Regions from separate parts of the Rhizobium gallicum bv. gallicum R602sp genome, predicted to be linked through region 1. Evidence: predicted binding sites of a transcription regulator. Region 1 holds the regulator's gene; the other holds the start of a gene.
The links. The regulator PhoB, encoded in region 1, activates phosphate uptake and scavenging genes when phosphate is short. The targets are predictions, from matches to a motif close to TGTCATNNANCTGTCAT.
Positions count from the first base shown of each region.

Region 1 (4,805 bases):
GCACCGCTGCTGCTCATCGGCATGAATGCCTTCATCACGAGCCCCCCGGACGGAATTTTCGCGGCGTCGACGGCGCTTCCCAGCCAGATCTACATGTGGGCGGACAGCCCGGAGCGCGGCTTCGTATCGCGGACCTCTGCAGCGATCCTGGTGCTTCTGGGATTCCTCATTCTGATGAACGCAATCGCCATCTTCCTCAGGCAGCGCTTTGAGCGCCGCTGGTAACGGAGTAAGGATCATGAACATGTTGACCGAGACAGCAGTTGAGAAGGCCCTGGAGCAGAAAATGAACGCGACCGCCTACAAGATGGTCGGCAGGACAGTGTCCGTTTACTATGGTGAAAAGCGTGCGCTTTTCGACGTGAACCTGAACGTCCGCGAAAACACCGTTACCGCACTTATCGGCCCGTCGGGCTGCGGCAAGTCTACCTTCCTGCGTTGCTTGAACCGCATGAACGACACGATCGACAATTGCCGCGTCACGGGCGAAATCAAGCTGGACGACGAGGACATCTACGATCCGGACATCGATGTCGTGGAACTCCGTGCGCGCGTCGGCATGGTCTTCCAGAAGCCGAACCCGTTCCCGAAGTCGATCTACGAGAACATTTCTTACGGCCCGCGCATCCATGGCATTGCGCGGTCGAAGGCTGACCTTGATCAGATCGTCGAAAGCAGCCTCCATAAGGCCGGCCTCTGGAACGAGGTCAAGGACCGCCTGCAGGAATCCGGCACCGGTCTGTCGGGCGGCCAGCAGCAGCGCCTGTGCATCGCCCGCGCCGTCGCCGTCAGCCCGGAAGTCATCCTGATGGACGAACCCTGCTCGGCACTCGATCCGATCGCGACCGCAAAGGTCGAGGAACTGATCCACGAGCTTCGCGAGAACTACAGCATCGTCATCGTAACGCACTCGATGCAGCAGGCGGCCCGCGTTTCGCAGCGCACCGCCATGTTCCACCTCGGCAATCTCGTCGAGGAGAACGACACCGACAAGATGTTCACCAACCCGGACGACCCGCGCACCCAGGATTACATCATGGGCCGCTTCGGCTGATTGTTGGCGTCGGAAACCGTAGAGACAATCAAGGACGTTCCCCATGGCATCGACCCATATCTATTCTGCCTACGACGACGATCTGAAGTTCTTGTCCCGCCGCATCTCGGAAATGGGCGGGCTTGCCGAGCAGATGGTGTCGGACGCCGTCCGCGCACTTGTCCACGGCGACGCGGGCTTGGCGCAGAAGGTCATCTCCGACGACGTGATCATGGATCACGCCGAACGCGAGATCGGCGACAAGGCGGTTGTCACGATCGCCCGCCGCCAGCCGATGGCCTCCGACCTTCGCGAGATCATGGGCTCGATCCGCATCGCGGCCGATCTCGAGCGCGTCGGTGATCTCGGCAAGAACACCGCCAAGCGTGTCATCGCGGTGCAGAGCACCGGCGTTCCGCGCAAGCTCGCCCGCGGTCTTGAGCATCTTTCCGAACTGGCGCTGGTCCAGCTCAAGGAAGTCCTCGACGTCTACGCCTCGAGATCCGCCGACAAGGCGAAGTCGATCCGCGAGCGCGACGAGGAAATCGACGCGATGTACACCTCGCTGTTTCGGGAGATGCTGACCTACATGATGGAAGATCCGCGCAACATCACAAGTTGCACGCATCTTCTCTTCTGCGCCAAGAACATCGAGCGCATCGGCGACCATGCCACCAACATTGCCGAAACGATCTATTACATGGCGACCGGCACTCAGCCGGAAGGCGAACGTCCGAAGGACGATACTGCCAACACCGTCGGCGCGGTCACGGAATGACAATTCCCAACCGGCCCTCAGGAGACAGAACCGAATGATCCCGAGAGTTGCAGTCGTAGAAGACGAAGAAGCACTGAGCGTGCTTCTTCGCTATAACCTTGAGGCCGAAGGTTTCGAGGTCGACACCATCCTGCGCGGCGACGAGGCCGAAATCAGGCTTCAGGAGCGCACACCGGATATTCTGATCCTCGATTGGATGCTGCCGGGCGTGTCAGGCATAGAGCTTTGCCGCCGCCTGCGCATGCGCCCGGAAACGGAGCGTCTGCCGATCATCATGCTAACGGCGCGCGGCGAGGAAAGCGAGCGTGTGCGCGGCCTTTCCACCGGCGCCGACGACTACGTGGTCAAGCCTTTCTCCACGCCCGAACTCGTTGCCCGCGTCAAGGCGATGCTGCGCCGCGCCAAGCCCGAGGTGCTTTCCACGGTGCTGAAATGCGGCGATATCGAACTCGACCGCGAAACGCATCGTGTTCACCGCAAGAGCCGTGAAGTCCGTCTCGGCCCGACCGAATTCCGTCTCCTTGAATTCCTGATGTCGTCGCCCGGCCGCGTCTTCTCACGTTCGCAGCTTCTGGACGGTGTCTGGGGCCACGACATTTATGTCGACGAGCGCACCGTAGACGTTCATGTCGGTCGCCTGCGCAAGGCGCTTAACTTCTCCAACATGCAGGACGTCATCCGCACCGTCCGCGGTGCAGGATATTCGATGGAAGCATAGCAGGGAGGCCGGAGAAGATGTCGGTGCGGATACTTGTTGTCGAGCAGGACGAAGATCTGCTCGCGACACTGAAGCATGCTCTGGAGACAGAAGGATATTTGGTGAACTGTCTTCACCCGCATGCGTCGCTGGTCGAGCTCGTGGCTTCGCGGCTGCCTGATGCGGTGATATTCGGTGCGCCGGCTCCTGGTTCGATTGCAATTTCGACATGCCGCCAGTTCCGGACGACTGGAGCGACCGCCCGCCTTCCGATCGTGGTGCTTTTGGACTCGGCCGTTGAGCAGGACAGGTTGGCTGTCCTCTCCGCCGGAGCCGACGACTGCCTCATAAAGGCAGTCTCCCACCTGGAACTCCTCATCCGCTTGCGGAACCTCCTGCGGCGGCTCAATCCAGCGCTGCTGGAGAGCACGCTGAAGGTCGGGGATCTGACGCTCGATAAAAACGCCCGCCGGGTTCACAGGCAGAAGAAGGAAGTCAAGCTCGGCCCCACCGAGTTCAGGCTGCTCGAGTTTCTGATGAAATCTCCCGGCCGCGTCCACTCCCGATCGGAATTGAGGGCATCGCTGTGGGGTAACGATGCCAGTGTCGATGAGCGCGCTGTCGACGTACACATCGGGCGTCTTCGGAAAGGCATCAGTTTCGGAAAGGCCGATAAGGTGATCCGGACGGTGCGTGGCGCCGGCTACGCGCTCGGCGACTTCTGATCTGGATCAGGTTGGACAACTTCAACGCGTCGTTGGCCGCCTCGCGAGCCCGAACCAGCTCGCGGATCGCCTCATGGCCTTCATCCGGAACCCAGACCGCGGTCAGCTCGCCCGCCCGGTGCAGACGGGTCAGGCTCACGGCATCCCGGCGGTTGGTCTTCACCCCGTCGCCCGGCCGCTTGGTCACCAGGGACGGCGCGACCACCACGCAGTCATGCCTCAGTTCGACAATCTGGCGGTAAAGGCCGTAGCCCGTGGGACCCGCTTCATAGCAAAAGTGAAGCTTGGCTCCACGCCTGGAAAGCTTACTGACCATCGACGCGACCGACGCCGGCTCCGACGAGATGTCACCGAAAAACCGCACCTCGCCGTTACGCTCTCCATCGGCAACCGCCACTGAAATCTTCAGCTTCGACGTATCCAAGCCGATGAAAATTACGCTTTTCATGGTTCGCCCTCGCTAAGCATTGGCAAGGCTCCGGCCTATCAGAGCAACCCCCGAATTCAGCTTACTGCGGGGGCGGGCCACCTCAACCTCACGAACATACGGTCTAGCTATCCTCATCGCTGTGCGCACAGATTGAGGCGCGCGATGCAGCTGTTCTCGCAATACGTGTGTCACGTCGATTTCACGCGACTGCCTTTATGAGGGTGTGCTTAGTCGCGCTGGAGGTGATTCCAATCCCCTTCGGCTCCCATACTCGCCTAGGGGTGTCAGACATATAATCCAGCCGGGATGAGGGTCGGCCCGACAGGCCATGCTCGTCCCAAAGTACAGCTAGTTTGGTTGAAGCGATATGGAGTATTCCATGACGATCAAGACTGCGTTGTTAAGAATGTCCCTGATTATCGTTTCCGGGTGGGTCATGGTCGGCACCATCACCTTGGTGATGTTCCATTGACTAGCGAGGTGTAAGCGGCATGCGGTTCCTGGTGTACACGAAAACGATTGCTGAACTCGATTATGACGAAGAGACGCGCGTCTTGACGATCATCTACCGAGACGGCCAACTGCGATCCGTTCCCCATGTCGATCCCAAGATCATGATGAGAATGGTGGCACAGCTTCCTCCGGAACGATCCCTCTACCTGATGCAGGCGGCGATTTGAACCTCGCGGCCAAGGCAAGGTGCGTCCGCACCCGGCATCAATGCATGGCCTCGATAAAGGCGCGGCTATAGAACGCGCCGAGGTTGATCCGTTCTGCAGCGACCGCCACAAGCTTCTTATCGAGTCGGCGCTCGAATTCCCGCGATCGGGCCGCCCGCGGCCTGCCGTGCGGTGTCGTAGGCTTTAACCGCATCCGTGGTCCGACGTCATCGCGGTACTGGGCAAGCGTCATGCCGGCCTTGATCAGCAGAGTTCTTATCTGCGGACGGTGCTCGGCAGCGATGACAAGGCCAAACGACTTGATCAGGACAGGCTTCGGGACGGGCAGCTCGATCTCGTCGATGATGTCATTTCCCACTTGCGCTTCCTCGGCAAACACGAGGTATTGATCCACCAGGTCATGAGCGGCCTCGAGGGTCTCGGTGTCCGGGCTGTACCGGCACCAGGTGTCACCAAAAGCAC
Region 1 is NZ_CP006877.1:2,258,302-2,263,106, reverse strand. It holds gene pstA (phosphate ABC transporter permease PstA) at 1-225, shown strand, start outside; gene pstB (phosphate ABC transporter ATP-binding protein PstB) at 239-1,054, shown strand; gene phoU (phosphate signaling complex protein PhoU) at 1,098-1,811, shown strand; gene phoB (phosphate regulon transcriptional regulator PhoB) at 1,846-2,529, shown strand; gene RGR602_RS11290 (winged helix-turn-helix domain-containing protein) at 2,547-3,233, shown strand; partial or broken gene RGR602_RS35130 (IS110 family transposase) at 3,250-3,681, opposite strand; gene RGR602_RS11280 (hypothetical protein) at 4,155-4,343, shown strand; gene RGR602_RS11275 (hypothetical protein) at 4,381-4,805, opposite strand, start outside.

Region 2 (4,805 bases), 2.1 Mb from region 1:
TAGTTTCCGTCGCGCATATGATATTCGACGCTGCCGGTCGTCGGCATCAGGCGCGTCGAGATACAATTGAGTAGCGTCGTTTTGCCGGAACCGGATTCGCCCACGACGGCCAGCACTTCGCCCGGCCAGAGCTCGAAAGAGGCATTCCGGCAGCCGATACGATTGCCATAGAATTTCGAAACGTCGTTGACTTTGAGGAGAGGGGTGTCGGTCACTCCGCAGCCTCCTTCGGCGCAAGCATCTCGCCTGCATGTCCCTGCTCGCGGCGGTCTTCGCAATGGTCGGTATCGGAGCAGACGAACATCCGGCCGCCCTTATCGTCGAGGATCACTTCGTCGAGATAGACATCCTCCGCGCCGCAAAGCGCGCAGGGTTTGCCGAAGCGCTGGATTTCAAAAGGGTAGTCTTCGAAATCGAGGCTGACGACTTCCGTATGGGGCGGCACGGCATAGATCCGTTTCTCGCGGCCGGCGCCGAAGAGCTGCAGCGCGTTCGACAGATGCATTTTCGGATTGTCGAATTTTGGCGTCGGCGAAGGATCCATCACGTAGCGGCCGGCGACCTTCACCGGATAGGCATATGTCTTGGAGATGCGGCCGTTATGGGCGATGTCCTCATAGAGCTTCACATGCATGAGGCCGTATTCTTCTAGCGCATGCATCTTTCGCGTTTCGGTTTCACGTGGCTCGAGGAAGCGGAGCGGTTCGGGGATCGGCACTTGGTAGACGAGCACTTGGTTGGCTCCGAGCGTTTCTTCCGGGATGCGGTGGCGCGTCTGGATGATCGTCGCGTCCCTGGTGTGGGTGGTCACCGCGACGTTTGCGACCTTCTGGAAGAAGGCGCGGATGGAGACAGCGTTTGTGGTGTCGTCGGCGCCCTGGTCGATGACCTTGAGCACGTCGTCCGGCCCGATGATTGAAGCAGTCACCTGCACTCCACCGGTGCCCCACCCATAGGGCATGGGCATTTCGCGCGAAGCAAAAGGCACCTGATAACCGGGAATCGCGATTGCCTTGAGGATGGCGCGGCGGATCATCCGCTTGGTCTGCTCGTCGAGATAGGCGAAGTTGTAGCTGGCAAGATCACTCATTCGGCCGCCTCCTTGATGGTGTCGCCGCCGGCTCGGTTTGCCTCGAAGTCGCGGCGCATGCGGCGGACAAGGTCCAGTTCGGCCTGAAAATCCACATAGTGCGGCAATTTCAGATGCTCGACGAAACCGGTCGCCTGGACATTGTCGGAGTGAGAAATGACGAATTCCTCGTCCTGTGCCGGCGCCGTGATGTCTTCCCCGAGCTCTTCGGCGCGTAGCGCGCGATCGACCAGCGACATCGACATCGCCTTCCGTTCGCTCTGGCCGAAGACGAGGCCGTAGCCGCGCGTGAACTGCGGCGGTGCCTTGGCCGAACCCTTGAACTGATTGACCATCTGGCATTCGGTCAATTGGATCGCGCCAAGCGACACGGCAAAGCCGAGTTCGGGAACATAAAACTCCACTTCGACCTCGCCGATGCGGATTTCCCCCGTGAAGGGATGATTGCGGCCGTAGCCTCGTTGCGTGGAGTAGCCGAGTGCCAGGAGGAAGCCCTCGTCGCCGCGGGCGAGCGCCTGCAGGCGAAGGTCGCGGCTCATCGGAAATTCCATCGGTTCACGAGTAAGGTCACCGATCTCGTGATCCTCCGGCATATCGCCGTCGGCCTCGATCAGCCCCTCCTGGCCAAGGATCTCCGACACGCGGATCATGCGGCCGGCTTCGGCAGGGCGTTGCGCCGGTTCTTCAACGGTCTCGTCGGAAAGCAGCGAAGGATCGAGCAGTCGGTGCGTATAGTCGAAGGTCGGACCGAGAAGCTGGCCGCCCGGCAAATCCTTGTAGGTCGCCGAAACGCGGCGCTCGATCTTCATCGCCGCGGTGTCGAGCGGTTTCGAATAGCCGAAGCGTGGCAGCGTCGTGCGATAGGCGCGCAGCAGGAAAATTGCCTCGATCATGTCGCCGCGCGATTGACGGACGGCAAGTGCGGCGAGCGTGCGGTCGTAGAGCGAGGCTTCCGCCATGACACGGTCGACGGCAAGGGCCAGCTGTGCGACGATCTGGTCGATGCCGATCGCAGGCAGCGAGCGGTCGCCGCGACGGCGGTCGGCAAGCAGGCGATGGGCGTTCTCGATGGCGGCCTCACCCCCTTTGACGGCAACATACATGGCTCACATCTCCGTTGCGATGATCTTGGTGGTGCGCGGCAAGCAGAGGAAACGGCTGCCTGCCGTCAGCACGAGGTCGATGCCACGCGGAAAGAGGGCGTGGTTTTCCGTCCAGAGCCGCAGGAACGCCTCTGGCAGGCCAACAGGCGCAATCTCGTTCACGCTTTGAATGCCGGGGCCTGTCAAGGCCAGCCGGCGGCCGCCTTCGAGTCCTGCAAGTTCGACGATCAGCGTTGTCGAGCGATCAGGATATTCCTGCGTGCCTAAGGCAAAGAGTCCGAACGAGGAAAGCGTCACGCCGTGCTCAATAAAGGCAAAGCTGGCTTCGGCCCTTTGAGGCACCACGGGCGCGCCGGTGTGAAAGCCGAGCCAATCAAGCATTGCCGATTTCGCGAGCCCCGAAGAGAGCCAAACCGGTGTATCATGGTCGCACAGTGTCAGCGCAATTGCACCTGCAGCTACGCCAAGTGGCGCAGGTGGCGCAACTTCGGGCGCGATGGTCTGGATCGTGCCGGGACGCGCCATGCCATCCATCATGGTCTTGAAGACGCTTTGGGCGTGGAAGACCGGTTCGGCAAAACCACCTGTCAGGGCTTCTGTCTTGAGGCTCATCAGTCGTCTCCGCGCACCATGGTGAAGAAATCGACCCGTGTCGCCGCCGTCTCGTCCGCCTTGCGGCGATCGACCCCAGCGATCCGCGCCGCGATCGGCGAAAGCAGCCTCTCCTCGACGAAATCCTTCATCGCATCGTCCTGCCACAGTGCGTCGAAGATCGCGGCAAGCCTTACCTTTTCGCGGTCCGTGCCGAGCGCCTGTGCATGACCCACGGCGCCGGAACCAAGCCGTATTGTTGCGCGCGTAACCGTGACCTCGCCGAGATTGAAGGCGGCGCCGCCGCCGCCGATGCGGCCGCGCACCATCACCAGACCGGTTTCCGGCCCGCGCACCGGTTGAACCGATGGCTTTTCAGCGAGTGCGTCAAAGGCACCAACGAGTTCGTGCGGGTCAGCCCGCGCGAGAAGATCGGCAACGCGCTTGCGATCAATCTCGGGCTGGGTCGCAAGGCGCTTTTGTTTCGCTGACGTCATCGCCGCTCCTTTAAATGTCTATTGATATAGACAACCATACAAGGTATTTGTAGCCTTAAGGTGAAGACGTGACAAGCGTGTGACATCACTCAAGGGAACGTGCGGGGCGGGAACGAATGGCCGGACTGAACCAGGTACAGAGACAGACGGGCGTGGCGCTCTGGCGCCAGATCGCGGACCGGATTCGCGACGCAATCAGTGCCGGGGCTTATGACGAGACCGGCATGGTGCCGCCGGAAACTGTCCTGGCGCTGCAATTCGGCGTCAATCGCCATACGGTCAGAAGCGCGCTTGCCGCCCTTGCTCAGGAAGGCATCGTGCGCGCAGTGCAGGGCCGCGGCACCTTGATCGAGCGGAAGGACAGGCTGAATTTTCCGATCACGCGGCGTACGCGCTTCACCGCCGGTATTGGCGCTCAGGCGCGCGAGATGCGCGGCCTGCTGCTTGACCATGCGCAAGAGAGGGCTGATGCTGACGTTGCGCGCTGGCTGAAGCTTAGGTCCGGGACGGGGGTGATCCGTCTCGAAACATTGCGCCTGGCCGACAAGCGGCCGGTATCTTGCGCAACGACATGGTTTCCGGCCGACCGGTTTGCCGGTATCGACGAAGTCTATCGCAAGACGGAATCGATCACCAAGGCCTTTGCCGACCTCGGACTGCCGGATTACGTCCGCGCAACGACCGAGATTACCGCCGCTCACGCCGATTCACACGACATCGCCACGCTGGAATTGACGCCAGGCGCCATCCTGCTCATCGCCAAGGCAATGAATACCGATCTTGACGGCGTGCCGGTTCAGTATTCGATCAGCCGCTTTGCAGCCGACAGGGTGCAGTTCACGATAGAGAATTGAATTGAAAAAGCCGGGCAGCGAGCCCGGCTTTTGAATGAGATGTCGAAGGCTTAATGCGCCCCGGACATATCGCCGAGCACTTCCTTGGAAGCGACGGTGGAGTCGGCATTGAGCTTGTAGACCATGGGAACGCCGGTCGCGAGGTTGAGTGCCAGGATCTGTTCCTTGGTCAGGCGGTCCAGCACCATGACCAGCGAACGCAGCGAGTTGCCGTGGGCAGCGACGAGCACTTTTTCACCGCGCAGTACGCGTGGCAAGATCTCGGTGAGATAGTAAGGCCAGACGCGCGCGCCGGTGTCGCGCAGGCTTTCGCCGCCAGGAGGCGGGACGTCGTAGGAACGCCGCCAGATATGAACCTGCTCCTCGCCCCATTTGGCGCGGGCATCGTCCTTGTTGAGGCCCGAGAGGTCACCGTAGTCGCGCTCGTTCAGCGCCTGGTCGCGGATGGTCTTGAGGTCAGGCTGGCCAATCTTGTCGAGAATGAGCGTCAGCGTGTGCTGCGCACGCACGAGCGCCGACGTGAAGGCGACATCGAATTTTATGCCGTAGTCGGCAAGCGCCTGCCCTCCCGTATTGGCTTCTTCGATGCCAAGTTCGGTGAGATCCGGGTCCTTCCAGCCGGTGAAGAGATTTTTCAGGTTCCAGTCGCTCTGGCCGTGGCGAACGAGGA
Region 2 is NZ_CP006877.1:191,161-195,965, forward strand. It holds gene phnK (phosphonate C-P lyase system protein PhnK) at 1-215, opposite strand, end outside; gene RGR602_RS00910 (alpha-D-ribose 1-methylphosphonate 5-phosphate C-P-lyase PhnJ) at 212-1,090, opposite strand; gene RGR602_RS00915 (carbon-phosphorus lyase complex subunit PhnI) at 1,087-2,193, opposite strand; gene phnH (phosphonate C-P lyase system protein PhnH) at 2,197-2,805, opposite strand; gene phnG (phosphonate C-P lyase system protein PhnG) at 2,805-3,281, opposite strand; gene phnF (phosphonate metabolism transcriptional regulator PhnF) at 3,398-4,135, shown strand; gene RGR602_RS00935 (2,3-bisphosphoglycerate-dependent phosphoglycerate mutase) at 4,186-4,805, opposite strand, start outside.
Region 2: a site for PhoB is predicted at 3,350-3,366, ahead of phnF (phosphonate metabolism transcriptional regulator PhnF). Genes of this name have one in related genera too.